3 regions of the Scandinavium sp. M-37 genome follow, and region 3 is predicted to be linked to each of the others. Evidence: predicted binding sites of a transcription regulator. Region 3 holds the regulator's gene; each other region holds the start of a gene.

Region 1 (5,427 bases), on a different contig from region 3:
GAAGTGCCCCTGGCGGGCCTGCGTCTGAACGTCGATATTCTGCAATTGCAGGAGCTGCTGATGGACATCGGCGAAGACGAGCTGTTTCAGCCGTCAATGGCGGCGAGCGGGATCAACTCGGCGAAGCTGTCCGATGAAATTCTCTGTGCGGCAGAACGCCTGCTGGATGTGATGGAGCGCCCGCTGGATGCGCGTATTCTCGGCAAACAAATCATCCGTGAGATGCTTTATCACGTGCTGATGGGGCCAGGGGGCGGGGCGTTGCTGGCGCTGGTGAGTCGCCAGACGCATTTCAGCCTGATAAGCCGGGTGCTGAAGCGGATTGAAAGTCAGTACACCGAAAACCTCAGCGTCGATCAGCTGGCGGCGGAAGCCAACATGAGCGTTTCGGCGTTTCACCACAACTTCAAATCGGTGACCAGCACCTCGCCGTTGCAGTACCTGAAAACGTACCGCTTGCACAAGGCGCGCATGATGATGGTGCACGATGGCTTAAAGGCCAGCACCGCGGCGATGAAAGTCGGGTATGAAAGCGCATCGCAGTTCAGTCGGGAGTTTAAGCGCTATTTCGGCATCACGCCGGGCGAGGATGCGGCGCGTATTAGAGGAATGCAGGGCGTTTAATCCCCTCGCGCCTTAGGGCGAGGGTGGGGGGAACAGCGCCTTCAGGCGCTGCAATACTTCTTCTTAATGACCACGAAAACCGTACCGAGCAGGCCGGCAACCAGCAGGAAAATCGGCAGGATCATCAGGAACGTCATCACCTGGTCTTCATGGCGTTTGACGAACGGGATCATGCTCAGGGCATAGCCGAGGCCGGTCACGACGCCGACCCACAGCAGGGCGCTCAGCCAGTTAAAGAACTGGAAGCGGCGATTCGACAAACCCGAAATGCCTGCCATGGTGGGCAGCAGAGTGCGAACAAACGCCAGAAAACGCCCGGCGAGCAGCGCCAGCAGACCGTGGCGGTCAAACATGCAGGTGGCGCGTTCGTGGTATTTGGTCGGTAATTGCGCCAGCCAGCCTTTCACCGTTTTGGTGTTGCCCAGCCAGCGGCCCTGAATATAGCTCAGCCAGCAGCCCAGACTGGCGGCAGCGGTCAGAATCGCCAGCGTCGGAACAAAATCCATCACGCCTTTGGCGATCAGCGCCCCGGCGAGCAGCAACAGGCTATCGCCCGGCAAGAACGACGCCGGAAGCAGACCATTTTCTAAAAATAGCGTCGCAAACATGACCAGATACACCACGCCTACGACGTGGGGATCGGCCAGTGCGGCGAAATCATGCTGCCAGAGTGCGGCGGCAATGTGCTGGATAACAACCATGGACTTTCCTGTGGACTAACATTTTCTGAGTATTGTACTCCTGAATCGCCCGGGATGCCTTGATCCCAGGCGCAACAATGCAGGCAGTTTTAGCGGGACTGTCTGAAATTGTGTCCATCGGATGCCACTTTACACGATGCGTTCAAAACCTGCCGACAAATCCTGGAGAAGATCGTCAACATTCTCTAAACCAACGTGCAGACGAATCAGCGTCCCGCTGAAGTCAGGCTTGCCGTCAGGGCGGATTTCTGCGAGTTGCTCCGGCTGGGTCGGCAGAATTAACGACTCATAGCCGCCCCAGGAGTAAGCCATGCTGAACAGCGTAAAGTTGTCGAGATAGGCCGCCAGTTCGCTGTCGGTAAGCCGTTTTTTCAGAATGAATGAGAACAGACCGCTGCTGCCCGTAAAGTCTCGTTTCCAGAACTCGTGTCCTTTACTGCCCGGCAGGGCTGGGTGATTGACCCGCTCAACCTGTGGATGCTGTGCCAGCCATTCGGCAATTTTAACGCTACTGTCGTGATGCTGACGCAGACGGACCCCGAGAGTACGCAGACCACGGCTGGTCATATAGGCGGTGTCGGCATCAACCATCTGGCCCATCAGATAGGCATTCTCACGCAGCTGATCCCAGCAGCGGGCGTTGGCGACGGCGGTGCCGATCATGCCATCGGAATGGCCAATCAGGTATTTGGTGGCCGCCTGAATGGAGATATCGATATCGAACTCGAGCGCCTTGAACAGCACGCCCGCCGCCCAGGTGTTGTCGATCATAATGACGGCGTCCGGGGCCACGCGGCGAACCGCGCTGACGATGGCGGGCACATCATGCACTTCCATGGTGATCGAGCCCGGTGATTCCAGGAACACCACTTTAGTATTCGGCTGGATCAAATCGGCAATCCCGGCCCCAATCATGGGATCGAACCAGCCGGTCGTGACCCCGAGTTTTTTAAGAATTTTGGTGCTGAAATCCTGGCTCGGTTCATAGGCGCTGTTGGTCATCAGCACATGATCGCCCTGTTCAACAAATGCCAGAATCGTGTTCGCCACCGCCGCCGCACCGCACGGGAACAGAGCGCAACCGGCTCCCCCTTCCAGTTCGCACATGGCTTCCTGCAACGAGAAATGGGTCAGCGTCCCGCGACGCCCGTAAAACAACTCACCTTTGGCGCGATTGCGGGTGGCGTGCTTCTTTGCTTCCACAGTGTCGAAAACCAGGGAGGACGCGCGCTGGATAACGCTGTTCACCGATCCCTGAGTGAATTTTTTACTCCGGCCAGCGTTCACCAGCACGGTATCAAGTTGTTTGTTGGACATGTTCTATCTACCTGTTTTTATACGTCTGGACGTCTAAACTAGCATGATTGTTCGGGGATGTACGACACCCAACGAGATTAAGCAGAAAATTTTGCCGGAACGCGTCAAAGCGCCTTTTTTACTGCGTCAGCGCAAGGAAACGTAGCGATGATTGCGTCAATATGTAAATAGTAATGAGAACGACTATCAATTCGACGTCGTTTTGATATGATTACGAGCAGATTTTGTGATTTAGATCCTGGAGAAACAGAGTGGGTAATAATTTGATGCAGGCGGATCTCTCCGTTTGGGGTATGTATCATCATGCCGACATCGTGGTTAAGGTAGTTATGATCGGCCTGATTCTGGCATCGGTCGTCACCTGGGCAATCTTCTTCAGTAAAAGTACCGAACTGCTGTCGCAAAAGCGCCGCCTCAAGCGTGAGCAGCAGCTGTTGGGCGAAGCCCGCTCTCTGAACCAGGCCAGCGACATTGCCGCAGCCTTCCCGGCGAAAAGCCTCAGCCTCCAACTGCTGAACGAAGCGCAGAACGAGCTGGAACTCTCCGAAGGTGCTGAAGATAACGAAGGCATTAAAGAGCGTACCGGTTTCCGTCTGGAGCGCCGCGTGGCGGCCGCCGGTCGTCACATGGGCCGGGGGAACGGTTATCTGGCAACTATCGGGGCGATTTCACCGTTTATCGGCCTGTTTGGCACCGTATGGGGCATCATGAACAGCTTCATCGGCATCGCCCAGACCCAGACGACGAACCTCGCCGTCGTGGCACCGGGCATCGCCGAAGCGCTGCTGGCGACCGCTATCGGCCTGTTCGCCGCGATCCCAGCCGTGGTTATCTACAACATTTTCGCCCGCATGATTGGCAGCCACAAAGCGCTGCTCGGTGATGTCGCGGCGCAGGTTCTGCTGCTGCAAAGCCGTGATCTTGACCTCAACAACAGCGGCGCTCAGCCGGTGCGTACCGCGCAGAAACTGCGGGTAGGGTGATAGCCAATGGCAATGCGTCTTAACGAAAATCTGGACGATAACGGCGAAATGCATGAGATCAACGTGACGCCGTTCATCGACGTCATGCTGGTTCTGCTGATTATCTTCATGGTGGCCGCCCCGCTGGCGACCGTAGACGTGAAGGTGAATCTGCCAGCCTCTTCCAGCCAGCCACAGCCGCGCCCGGAGAAACCGGTGTACCTGTCGGTGAAAGCGGACAACAGCATGTTCCTCGGTAACGATCCGGTCACCGAAGAAACGATGGTAAATGCGATTAACGCGCAGACCGAAGGCAAGAAAGACACCACCATCTTCTTCCGGGCGGATAAAACCGTGAACTACGAAACGATGATGAAGGTGATGGATACGCTGCACCAGGCGGGGTATCTGAAAATCGGTCTGGTGGGCGAAGAGCACGCAGCCGCCGCGAAATAATCGGCATCATTACCGCTATAAACAAAGAACCGGCCATGCGCCGGTTTTTTTATGTGCGTTGATTCAGGCTTTCTTCGTTGCTGAGGTGGGGAGAGGCTCCTGAGGCGCGACGATATTGACGCAGGCGGTGCGGCAGTTGCCGTCGGCCAGTTTACGGCTCAGGCGCAGGGTGGCGATTTCGCGCCCCAGTAGGTGTTGATAGCTGGCTTCGATATGCGCGAGAACTTTCTCTTTGAGTTGCGGATTACGGCTGATTACCTCGGCCAGCGCTGCGCCGTAAATTTCCTCTTTCACCTGGAAAGCGTAAATCTCGCGGCGGTACTGCCATTTCATGCGTACCAGCGCGGCGGGAATCGACACCAGCGCTTTCGCGGTTTCTTCAATTACCGCATTTTTCTCATTTTTCAGTGCCTGAAGATTATGCTTCAGGATCACCGCATCGCTGTTTTTGTCGTCTAAAGTCAAATAAACGTTATTATTATCACCCTCTTTCATTTTACTCAGCCTGAAAGTCGTAAAAAAGAGACGCTGTTTTTTCTTGCGTGATCAAATTAAGCCAAATTTCATTCCCGGCCTCATTTATTTTATCGGTGTACTCGGCAATAATTTGACTTAATTCCTGGTTATCAATTTCCGCTTCCATTTGAAGGTCGTTCAGAACACGGGCATAGGCTTCGATTTTCATGACCCGAAATAGCCTGTCTTTAATATGACGGTCACGCTCTTCCAGCAGCATATTGCGCGACTGACCATGACGTACCGGGGCGGCTAATATATCTGCTTCGAAATTGTCGAGAGTTATCTTGCCCTGAGTTAAATCAGCATTATTTTCTGCTACACCGGGCGCTGACTCTGGGTTTGAGATGTGAAAATGGGCCGGGATCAGTGACTCGGGTATCATGCCTGATGTCCTTTTATTTTCAACAGGATAGGAGAGATAAAGATGTGAGGTTCGTTGACAATATCATGGCGTAAATTTAAAATCAAAAAAAATGGAGTAAACCATGAACAGTATTATCTATTTTGTGATAGCGCTGCTATTACTTACCGTTGTTATTCTTATCGTCATCTCTGGTCTGTTTAAAAATGAGGTGGTGAACGAAAAACCTCAACCACCGCAGGCGAAATTGCTAAGCAAAGAAGAAGGTGAAGACCATTTTTCGGTGCTGATGAATGCGATAACGCCGGTATGGTACTGGCGCGTCAATCATGAATATATTGATTTTCTTCATGCCACCATAAAACGCATGAGTATCACCGAATTAAATGCTACCGCAGGGTTATTTGAGGCCCAGCGACGCTGCAGCGATCTCAATTCGGCGGTGTATAAATATTACGATAATATAAAAAAACGCTGCGTAAATGGC
Region 2 (5,427 bases), on a different contig from region 3:
CGTCGACCGTGTCGCCTATCGAGCTGGAAAACGCGGTACGCGGACGGGCAGATACCGGTTTCGGCGTGATGAGCGAAGCCGAGCTGAAGCAGGCGGTACTCGCGGCGCGTAAGCGGGGTGAGAAGGTGGTGATGACTAACGGGGTGTTCGACATTCTGCACGCGGGTCACGTCTCTTATCTGTCCAACGCGCGCAAGCTCGGCGATCGCCTGATTGTCGCGGTGAACAGCGATGCTTCGACAAAGCGCCTGAAAGGAGAAACCCGTCCGGTGAACCCGCTCGACCAGCGCATGATTGTGCTTGGTGCGCTGGAATCCGTCGACTGGGTGGTCTCGTTTGAAGAGGATACGCCGCAGCGTCTGATCGCCGGAATTCTGCCGGATCTGCTGGTAAAAGGTGGCGATTATAAGCCGGATCAAATTGCGGGTAGCGAGGAAGTCTGGGCCAACGGTGGGGAAGTGATGGTGCTGAACTTTGAAGATGGCTGTTCAACCACCAACATCATCAAGCGTATTCAGAAAGACAGCAGCAAGTAACGTAGCGACTGCCTGTTGTAAGCCCGGTACGCGCCAGCGCCACCGGGCAATTCTGTATTACTCGTCTACCGGCGGAATGGCAGGAGCAGGCGTGGCGGCAGTAGAGCGGCTTTCCAGGTCGCTGATTCGCTGTTCCAGCAGTGCCAGCTTTTCCCGGGTGCGCAGCAGCACCTGAGTCTGCACGTCGAACTCTTCGCGGCTGACCAGATCCAGACGCGTCAGCTGAGATTGCAGCACCTGGCGGATTTTCTTCTCAACGTCATCACCAAAATCACGCAGGCCTTTCGGCATTGACTCGTGAACCTGGCGGGCGATCTGTTCAATTTTCTTCGGATCAATCATTACGGTTTCCCTGATCTGGTCGGTTTTACAGCTTATTGTAGTGCCTTATGCCGGGCCTATAAACCAGAAATGTTTGAAGCTTATGCATTGCCGCCAATAATCATTAGCGTTATAGTTATCTCGCTTATTCTCAGGGCGGGGCGAAATTCCCCACCGGCGGTAAATCAACTCAGGTTGAAAGCCCGCGAGCGCTTCAGACGCCAGTCTGAAGGTCAGCAGATCCGGTGTAATTCCGGGGCCGACGGTTAGAGTCCGGATGGGAGAGAGTAACGATCCACGGGCACGGCCCGCTCACGTTATTTTTTTGCCGCTTTGTCGGTACTCCTAAGACTGCCCTGATTCTGGTAACCATAATTTTAATGAGGTCTTTTACCATGAATCAGACGCTACTTTCCTCTTTTGGTACTGCATTCGAACGCGTTGAACACGCGTTATCCGCGCTGCGCGAAGGTCGCGGAGTGATGGTGCTCGACGATGAAAACCGCGAAAACGAAGGCGATATGATCTTTGCCGCCGAAACCATGACCGTTGAGCAGATGGCACTGACCATTCGCCACGGCAGCGGCATCGTGTGCCTGTGCATCAACGAAGAACGCCGTAAGCAGCTCGACCTGCCGATGATGGTGGAAAACAACACCAGCGCCTTCGGCACCGGTTTTACCGTGACTATCGAAGCCGCACACGGCGTGACCACCGGCGTATCTGCCGCTGACCGCGTGACCACCGTCCGCGCCGCCATTGCCGATGGCGCGAAGCCGTCTGACCTGCATCGTCCGGGCCACGTGTTCCCACTGCGTGCGCAGGCGGGTGGCGTGCTGACGCGCGGCGGTCATACCGAAGCGACTATCGATCTGGTGACCCTGGCAGGCTTCAAACCTGCGGGCGTCCTGTGTGAGCTGACCAATGACGACGGCACCATGGCGCGTGCGCCGGAGTGCATCAAGTTTGCTCAGGAACACAACATGCCAGTCGTGACCATCGAAGACCTGGTGGAATACCGCCAAAAGCATGAGCGTAAGGCCAGCTAAGCTTGTCTGACGTGAAATGAACAACGCCGGGAGATTCCCGGCGTTTTGTTATCTGGCAGAGCGTAACCTCAAGCGAATCCCATCGACTGGAGCAGCACCAGGCTGAGCCCCATCACCGACATCCCGCACAGTACGCCGTAGCTTGGGTTGTTATGCGGATCGATCTCTTTTGCCAGCGGCATCAGTTCATCCACCGACAGCGCCACCATAATCCCGGCAACCGCCGCCATAATAGCCGCCATCACCACCGGGGACACCAGCGAGCCGAGAATTAGCCACGCCAGTACGCCACCAAGAATTTCGGCCATTCCGGAAATCCCGGCCCAGAAAATGGCTTTGCGTTTTGAGCCCGTCGCGGCATAGACCGGCCCGGCGACCGCCAGTCCTTCAGGAATATTGTGCAACGCCACCGCCAGCGCAATGCCAAACCCTAACTCCAGATTACTGCTGGCTGTCACGTAGGTGGCCACGCCTTCCGGGAAGTTGTGCAGGCTGATGCCGAGCGTCAGTAACATGGCGGTCCGGCGCAGGTTACGCGGCATCACCGCTTTATCACCCTGCATTAAATCTTGCGGGTGGGCGTGCGGTAACAGGCGATCGAGACCGAAATAGCCCAGCAGGCCGACCACAAACATGCCGTAGCCGAGAACCGGAGACATGCCTTCAGTGCCGAGGGCGGCAGGCAGCATCTCCATTAAGGAAATCAGCAGCATAATGCCCGCGGCAAAGCCCAGCGAGAACGCGAGCACGCGGTTGGAGGGCTTTTGGCCAATAACGCCGAGGACAGCCCCAATGAAGGTGGCCCCACCAGCGAGCAAGGTCAGGATCAAAGGTACTGACATGAAAACTCCTTCATGATAATGATTATCATTTATAGTAAAGATCTCTTTCCCCGAAAGCGAGAGGGGAAATCGCGCTTTTACGTGTCCTTACATTCAAATTTCCTGATGATCTTCATCACCGTTATCTGAGTTCTTCGGGTTCAGAAAGCGCGTAATGTAGAGCCATCAAATCGACTGTTCCTGTAAGGATATCACCATGTCTTCTTCCCGTATGCCAGCGCTGTTTTTAGGTCACGGTAGTCCGATGAACGTGCTGGAGGATAACGTGTACACCCGCGCCTGGCAGCAACTCGGGACCACGCTGCCGCGCCCGAAAGCGATCGTCGCGATTTCCGCGCACTGGTTTACTCGCGGGACGGGTGTGACGGCGATGGAAGCACCGAAAACGATCCACGACTTCGGTGGTTTTCCGCAGGCGTTGTACGACACGCATTATCCGGCGCCGGGTTCGCCTGAGCTGGCACAGCGTCTGGTTGAGCTGCTGGCCCCGGTGCCGGTTACGCTCGATAAAGAAGCCTGGGGTTTCGACCACGGCTCATGGGGCGTATTAATCAAGATGTACCCAGAGGCCGATATCCCGATGGTACAGCTCAGTATCGACAGCACCAAACCACCCGCCTGGCATATGGAAATGGGGCGCAAGCTGGCTTCGCTGCGTGATGAAGGCATCATGCTGGTGGCGAGCGGGAATGTGGTTCACAACCTGCGTACCGCGCGCTGGCATGGTGAAAATACGCCGTATCCGTGGGCGACATCATTCAACGAATTTGTGATAGAGAATCTTCGCTGGCAAGGGCCGACAGAGGATCACCCGCTGGTGAACTATCTTGATCACGAAGGCGGGGCGCTGTCTAACCCGACGGCGGATCACTATCTGCCGTTGTTGTATGTGTTAGGCGCATGGGATGGCAAAGAGCCGATTACGCTGCCGACCGATGGCATCGAAATGGGCAGTTTGAGCATGTTATCGGTACAGATAGGTTAAAACCTGGTGACGCTGACGCGTAGGCCCGGCGGAAAGGTGCCGCCGCCGGGCAAAAAATTACTCGACAAAGATATGCGGATAGAAACGTGACAGATCCTGGGTGATCAACGCCCGGTCTTCACGGATACCGATCCCGGCGGGTTGATCGTTGATCAACCAGCTGCCGATCAGCGTATAGCTGTCGCCAAACTTCGGCAGTTCATAGAACTGCTGGACGATCATCCCTTCTTCACCGTAAGGCCCTTCCACCGCTTCCAGCACTTTACCATTTTCAACGATCGACACATTGGCGCCTTCACGAGAGAAAATCGGCTTGATGACGTACTTATCCATTGGCGGATAGTTATCTTCGGCGAAATAAGCAGGCAGCAGATTCGGGTGATCCGGGAACATTTCCCACAGCATCGGCAGCAAGGCTTTGTTAGAGATAATGCTTTTCCACGCCGGTTCCAGCCAGCGCACGCCAGCATCTTCCAGCTTGGTGGAGAAAATCTCGCGCAGCATGTATTCCCACGGATACAGCTTGAACAGGTTGCCGATAACCTGATCCTGCAGATCGGTAAACTGTCCTTTTTCGCCAAGCCCGATATCTTCGATATACAAGAACTCGCTCGCCACACCCGCTTCATTGGCGCAGTCTTGCAGATACTGTACCGTGCCACGGTCTTCGGTTGTGTCGCGACAGCAGGCGAAATGCAGCAGGCCAAAACCGTGCTGTTCGCGCAGTTCAGCGAAGCGTTCAATCAGCTTTTCTTGCAGGCTGTTGAACTGATCGCTGCCTGCGGGCAGGTTGCCCGCGTTCTGCTGATCTTCGAGCCAGATCCACTGGAAAAACGCCGCTTCGTACAGTGAGGTTGGCGTATCGGCATTATTTTCCAGCAGCTTAGGGTCGCCTTTACCGTCCCACGCCAGATCGAGGCGCGAATAGAGCGAAGGCTGCTGAGTTTGCCATGACTGGCGCACGAAGCTCCAGGTGTGTTTTGGAATGCGGAATTTGGTCAACAGCTCATCGCTGGCGACCACGCGTTCAACCACCTTCAGGCACATCTGGTGCAGCTCAGCCGTCACCTCTTCCAGCTTTTCGACCTGGCCGAGGGTCAGTTTGTAATAGGCATCTTCACACCAGTACGGTTCGCCATACAGGGTGTGAAAATTGAAGCCATATTCAGTGGCTTTTTCGCGCCAGTCCGGGCGCTCAACGATACTGACTCTTTCCATGATAATCAGCCGCCCATAGAACGGGTTGACGTGCCAGCGGCACTGCGCTGCATGGTGGATTGTTTCGCGACCGATTCACCAAAGCCGCCGCGAGTCACGGTGCTGGTGGTGGCCGGTTTCGGTGCCATCGCGGTTTTCGGTACGGTGGTTGTACGGCCCGATTGGGCGGCGCCGTAACCTTTGCCGCTGGCGTCGGTGTATTGACCATACGCCGGGCTAGCTGGGTTTTTCGAGCTGAACAGCGGCTGCTGCTGGAAGCCCCCGCTCATCATACGGCCCATCATGTAGCCTGCCATCAACGGCATCCAGAAGCTGCCGCTGCTTTGCGCCTGCGCCTGGTTTTCCGGGGCCATGCCTGCCTGAGCAGGTGCCTGCTGGCACTGGCCTTCACCGAATTCGGCCACGCAGTCTTCACGGCTGGCGTATTTCGGCGCGGTGCGCTCGGCTTCTTTCAGAGCGTTGTTGTAGGAGGCGGT
Region 3 (5,427 bases):
GAAACGGTTGACCGCTTTCTTCTGCTCAGCGTATTCGTCAGAAAGCAGCAGCTCACGCACCGCGCGAACGTTATCTTTCGGCGAAGCGACTTTTTTGACCGCAGCGACGACCGGTGCAGAAGCAGGTGCCGGGGTCTCTTTGGCTACGGTTGCTGCAGCTTGTGGTACGGCAGAAATTTTCAGCATACGCCGTAAAATGTCGGATGCGCTCTCGCCAATGTGCTTAGTGTGGCTGGCAATAAAGCCGTAGAGTTCGTCATCAACTTCGATCGTTTTCATCTTAATCCAGTGAGATATCTTTTCTGAATACAAGTCGTTGGGATTATAAGGACAAAACCCAACAGCGGATAGCGTGTCGGCAAAAACTCAGACGACTACTGAGTGTTGCAGCCGGGCGGCAGAATGCTCAACATGATACCCTAACCCGACGTAGCGAAAAAAAGAACTTTGCCATGAAATTAAACAGCCGAGCGCAAACTGCACAAAACCTGCACACTAATTCTCCCATCGTCCTGGTTCACGGCCTTTTCGGTAGCCTGGATAACCTCGGGATCCTCGCGAGGGATCTGGTTGTCGACCACGATATTCTGCAAGTCGACATGCGTAACCACGGCCTTTCCCCGCGATCCGCGGAAATGACCTATCCGGCGATGGCGCAGGATCTTCTCGACACGCTCGATGCCAACGGCATTGAAAAAGCCACGTTGATCGGCCATTCCATGGGCGGGAAAGCGGTGATGGCGTTTACTGCCCTGGCGCCAGAACGCGTCGGAAAATGGGTGGCGATAGATATTGCTCCGGTGAATTATCAGGTGCGTCGTCACGATGAAATCTTTGCGGCCATCAACGCGGTGACCGAAGCCGCTGTCTCAAACCGTCAGCAGGCGGCAGAGGTTATGCGCAAGCATATTAATGAAGAAGGCGTGATTCAGTTCCTGTTGAAATCTTTTGTCGACGGCGAATGGCGCTTCAACGTGCCCGCATTGTGGGATCAGTATGAGCACATCGTCGGTTGGGAACCGATTCCCGCATGGGACCACCCTGCCCTGTTTATTGCTGGCGGCAATTCGCCTTATGTCACCAACGCGTACCGCGACGCCCTGTTAGCGCAGTTCCCACAGGCGCGAGCGCACGTGATTGCCGGGGCTGGACACTGGGTTCATGCTGAAAAACCGGATGCGGTACTCCGCGCTATCCGTCGCTACCTGGCGGAATGATTAAAATCCGAGCAAGCAAGCGCCATTGTGGCTCCCGGCGTTGGCGTGTGGGTTTCGCTCATGTATGATTGCGCGCTATCTGCGCCGGGCCTGTCGTCTGGCGGCTTGTTTCCCCGAAGTCACTCTGAATCATGGCAAAAGAACAAACGGACCGAACGACATTAGATTTGTTCGCAAACGAGCGTCGCCCGGGAAGGCCGAAAACCAATCCGCTCTCACGCGACGAACAGTTACGCATTAATAAGCGTAATCAGCTGAAACGCGACAAAAGCAACGGTCTCAAACGCGTTGAGCTTAAGCTCAATAACGATGCCGTTGACGCACTCAATGAGCTGGCGGATGCCAGAAACATGAGCCGCAGCGAGCTTATCGAAGAGATACTGATGCAACAACTGGCTGCGTTACACGGCCAGGAACGTGACTGAAAACACGAAATCTTTCACTTTCATTTAGCAGTGAGTGCAGTACGGCGCAATTGCAGTTCCCGCGCACTTCTCCTCCTGCTATCATTGCCTTTATCTGTGGGCAACATTCCACCATCATTTCATTACGTTTCAAGAGGTTATTTTACTCATGGCAATCACAGGTATTTTTTTCGGCAGCGACACCGGTAACACCGAAAATATTGCGAAGATGATCCAGAAGCAGCTGGGCAAAGACGTTGCCGAGGTGCATGACATTGCCAAGAGCAGTAAAGAAGACCTCGAAGGTTTCGACATTCTGCTGCTGGGTATCCCAACCTGGTACTACGGTGAAGCACAGTGTGACTGGGACGACTTCTTCCCGACGCTGGAAGAGGTAGACTTCAACGGCAAACTGGTGGCCCTGTTTGGCTGTGGCGATCAGGAAGACTACGCAGAATATTTCTGTGATGCGCTGGGCACCATCCGCGACATCATCGAACCGCGCGGCGCGACCATTGTCGGTCACTGGCCAACCGAAGGCTACCATTTCGAAGCCTCTAAAGGTCTGGCCGATGACAACCATTTTGTTGGTCTGGCCATTGATGAAGATCGCCAGCCTGAACTGACCGCTGAACGCGTTCAGAAGTGGGTAAAACAAATCTCTGAAGAGCTGCACCTGGAAGAGATCAAGAACGCCTGATGATGTCACGGCGCAGCGCCTGCGTTGCGCCGTATGATTGATGAACAAATCGATAGATTGCGTAAAATTAATAGTTATAAGCAATCAAATTAATCGCTACAAATTTTTAACTTTTGAGCACATATCTGTACAATGTCTTCTGTTTTGACGAGGTCGGATGTTTCGCTTTGCAGATGATGCCTCGTTTCTGAAAAGCATACTTTGCTCAGGGTTTGCAGTTTTCATTTAGGCACCGCAGTCCTATAATGAGACGCATTATCCTGAATTCATTCTTAGTAATACTTCCTATAAGGAAGTGTATCGCCTAGCAACAGGACTGATTCCGCATGACTGACAACAATACCGCATTAAAGAAAGCAGGCCTGAAAGTCACGCTTCCTCGATTGAAAATTCTGGAAGTGCTTCAGGAGCCTGACAATCACCATGTCAGTGCGGAAGACCTTTATAAACGCCTCATCGACATGGGCGAAGAAATTGGTCTGGCAACGGTGTATCGCGTTCTGAACCAGTTCGACGATGCCGGGATTGTCACCCGCCACAATTTCGAAGGCGGTAAATCTGTTTTCGAATTGACCCAACAGCATCACCACGATCACCTGATCTGCCTCGACTGTGGCAAGGTTATCGAATTCAGTGATGACTCTATCGAAGCGCGTCAGCGCGAAATTGCCACCAAACACGGCATTCGTCTGACCAACCACAGTCTTTATCTTTATGGCCATTGCGCAGAAGGCGACTGCCGTGAAGATGAGCACGCACATGACGGTGCCGAGAAATAATCGGCCCCCCAGAAAAGTAAAAGCCAACCTGACGGTTGGCTTTTTTATTGGCATTTTTGGCATAACATTGGGGCAATAGCGCCAACCGTCGAGGGTTACGGCTTAGGCGTATTGTTACTGCGAATCTCTTTCCACACCTGATCACAACGGGCTTTGACTGCCTGATCGTTGCCGGTCCGCGTCGCCAGAATACAATTCTGGTAATCCAGTACGCGTACACTTTCCTGATTCGCAAACTGCTGATGGGTCTTGTCAGTTTTCAGCACGTTAAGCACGCTCTGGCAGGCGTCAATTTTATCCGGATTTCCTTCAGCGGTATTGATACAGGCGCTGTAGGCATCTTTCAGCTTGCTGTCTTCTTGTGGTGCGGGAGATGGCTGTGCGCAGGCCACCAGCCCGGAAGCCATAACGGCGATAAGAATCAATTTTTTCATGATACGGCCTTATCAATGCGCGGCAGGTTTACCCTGCCGCACGCGTGTCAGAAGATAGTGAACGGGGCGATAACGATGAACTTCACGTCACGCTCATCCTGGAAGATGTTGCCGTAACCACCGCCCCAGCTTGGGATGTCGGAGTGGTTGTCGTATTGAGTGAAGTGCAGTTTGAACAGCGTGCCTTTCGCACGGCCTTCCTGCACGGTGTACATCGCATCAAAGCTGTAAGAAGACTCTTTGATTTTGTTCGAGGCGTTGTCTTCACGCTGACCCGCGCTGTTGATATACCAGTCTGCCGGTTTGGCATCCCAGGCATACACGTAAGATGCACCGACGGCCCAGCCCGGCATATCCCAATTTTTCAGGTCATACATCGCACCGAAGAACACCGCTTTTTCGCCGTTGGCGTTGAAGTCTGAGCGGTTATCCCACCAGATATCGAGACGACCGTTGGAGGAGGCATAGGTCGGGGTCATACGCTGGAGGAAGTAACCCTGCTGGCCTTCTGCTTTTACCCACGTCCCTTCAAGGCGCAGGTCAACCACGTCAGCCACTTTATAGCCGAAGGTCAGTGCCTGTAACCACGCGGTGCCGTCGTAGATATCGTTAATGGTGTTGCTCTCAACGGTGTCACGCGCCCCATAGAATTGGTAGCTGGTCGAGAGTGGTGCACCGGCGACATCAAATTTGTAGCTGGCTTTGGCGAAGTACTGATCCATAAAGCCTTCTGCCTGACCAAATGCCGCTTCCAGCACCAAGTCATTTTTGAAATCATACTTAGCACCAATGGAGTGCAGATACTCAACTTTGGTCTTCTTATCGTTCTGATAAAAATGATCTGTTTCGAGGTGCCATGGAGCCTTGTATTCGTTGGTCCACATATAGGAGAAACTCAACGCGCCTGCATCACCGTAATCAAAGTTAGCCCCGGCTTCTGCCCCTTGATACGTACCTGGCATAAAGCTCCAGTGCGGCGCTAAAAGCGTTTGCCCGGTTGGCTGAATATAACCTGCTCGCGCCCAGGTTGGGCCCAGTTTGAATTTCGCGGCAGCTTTATAAAGGCTGATTCCACTCTTATCGCCAGAGTAATCTTCGTCGTAACCTTTATTAATGGATGAGAATGCAATTTCGTTTGGGTGTCCGCTTTCTGATGACTCCGCCATTTCAATAGCGGTGAAAGCAGCAATATCAAGGCCGATAAAATCGGCGGCATAGCCAGACTGGAAGTCGAGGTTAGCGTTCCAGGTGGAATGGGAAAGGTTGGTTTTGTACTTGTCGCCGTCGGTGACGTCTTTACGGTCACGTTCACGTTGCCAGTAATAGACACCGCCGGTTAAGGTTGAATCGTCTACGAATCCTGCTGCACTGGCTTGCGGAACTGCAATCCAGCCCGACATTGCGGTGACCCCGGCAATAGCCAGCGCCAGCGTACTACGTTTGCCACTGAACGTACGCATGTGTATATCCTCTTTGACTTTTAAAAACGCGCTCACAAAGGTGAACAGCGATAAAAATAAGTACTGCAAAAAAGTAGCGAGGCAGAAATGTCCTAACGCTATGTCGGTAGACTATTTTTCGCGACGCGAATTATCAATCCTTTTTCCGCACGAAAGCACAAGATTATGACAGGGCGCACATATTTGATTGCGTTTTGTTACAAAGTTGCGTTTTTAAAGGAGATGCCGCAAGGTGCATTAGGCTGGGGTTTTACAACGAATTAGAGAATAACGTCAGTTGAAAATGTAACAAGGCAGAGGCGGTGTTTCATAGATCGAAATGATATTATTTCGCATCACGAAAATGACATAAAAAAAGCGCCGCTCAGGGCGACGCTTCTTCATTTTGCGATAACGGAACGGTTACTCGCCCGCTTTCGCCCAGGTATCACGC

Evidence for each region. The regulator Fur, encoded in region 3, represses iron uptake genes when iron is present. The targets are predictions, from matches to a motif close to ATAATAATGAGAACNACTATCAA.
Region 1: a site for Fur is predicted at 2,810-2,832, ahead of exbB (tol-pal system-associated acyl-CoA thioesterase). Genes of this name have one in related genera too.
Region 2: a site for Fur is predicted at 2,761-2,783, ahead of zupT (zinc transporter ZupT). Genes of this name have one in related genera too.

Annotation. Positions count from the first base shown of each region.
Region 1 is NZ_JBIGIN010000044.1:9,871-15,297, reverse strand. Features, by position in the region: gene ACG0Z5_RS21550 (AraC family transcriptional regulator N-terminal domain-containing protein) at 1-624, shown strand, start outside; gene yghB (DedA family general envelope maintenance protein YghB) at 666-1,325, opposite strand; gene metC (cystathionine beta-lyase) at 1,455-2,642, opposite strand; gene exbB (tol-pal system-associated acyl-CoA thioesterase) at 2,894-3,625, shown strand; gene exbD (TonB system transport protein ExbD) at 3,632-4,060, shown strand; gene ACG0Z5_RS21525 (cytoplasmic protein) at 4,124-4,555, opposite strand; gene ACG0Z5_RS21520 (hypothetical protein) at 4,557-4,961, opposite strand; gene ACG0Z5_RS21515 (ESA_00282 family adhesion-associated protein) at 5,065-5,427, shown strand, end outside.
Region 2 is NZ_JBIGIN010000038.1:8,201-13,627, reverse strand. Features, by position in the region: gene hldE (bifunctional D-glycero-beta-D-manno-heptose-7-phosphate kinase/D-glycero-beta-D-manno-heptose 1-phosphate adenylyltransferase HldE) at 1-536, shown strand, start outside; gene ubiK (ubiquinone biosynthesis accessory factor UbiK) at 594-878, opposite strand; FMN riboswitch at 1,001-1,150, shown strand; gene ribB (3,4-dihydroxy-2-butanone-4-phosphate synthase) at 1,253-1,906, shown strand; gene zupT (zinc transporter ZupT) at 1,975-2,748, opposite strand; gene ygiD (4,5-DOPA dioxygenase extradiol) at 2,945-3,733, shown strand; gene ACG0Z5_RS20420 (glutathionylspermidine synthase family protein) at 3,791-4,951, opposite strand; gene ACG0Z5_RS20415 (DUF1190 family protein) at 4,957-5,427, opposite strand, start outside.
Region 3 is NZ_JBIGIN010000007.1:110,712-116,138, forward strand. Features, by position in the region: gene seqA (replication initiation negative regulator SeqA) at 1-279, opposite strand, end outside; gene ybfF (esterase) at 453-1,217, shown strand; gene ybfE (LexA regulated protein) at 1,349-1,642, shown strand; gene fldA (flavodoxin FldA) at 1,791-2,321, shown strand; gene fur (ferric iron uptake transcriptional regulator) at 2,648-3,100, shown strand; gene chiQ (ChiQ/YbfN family lipoprotein) at 3,196-3,534, opposite strand; gene chiP (chitoporin ChiP) at 3,582-4,994, opposite strand; gene glnS (glutamine--tRNA ligase) at 5,397-5,427, opposite strand, start outside.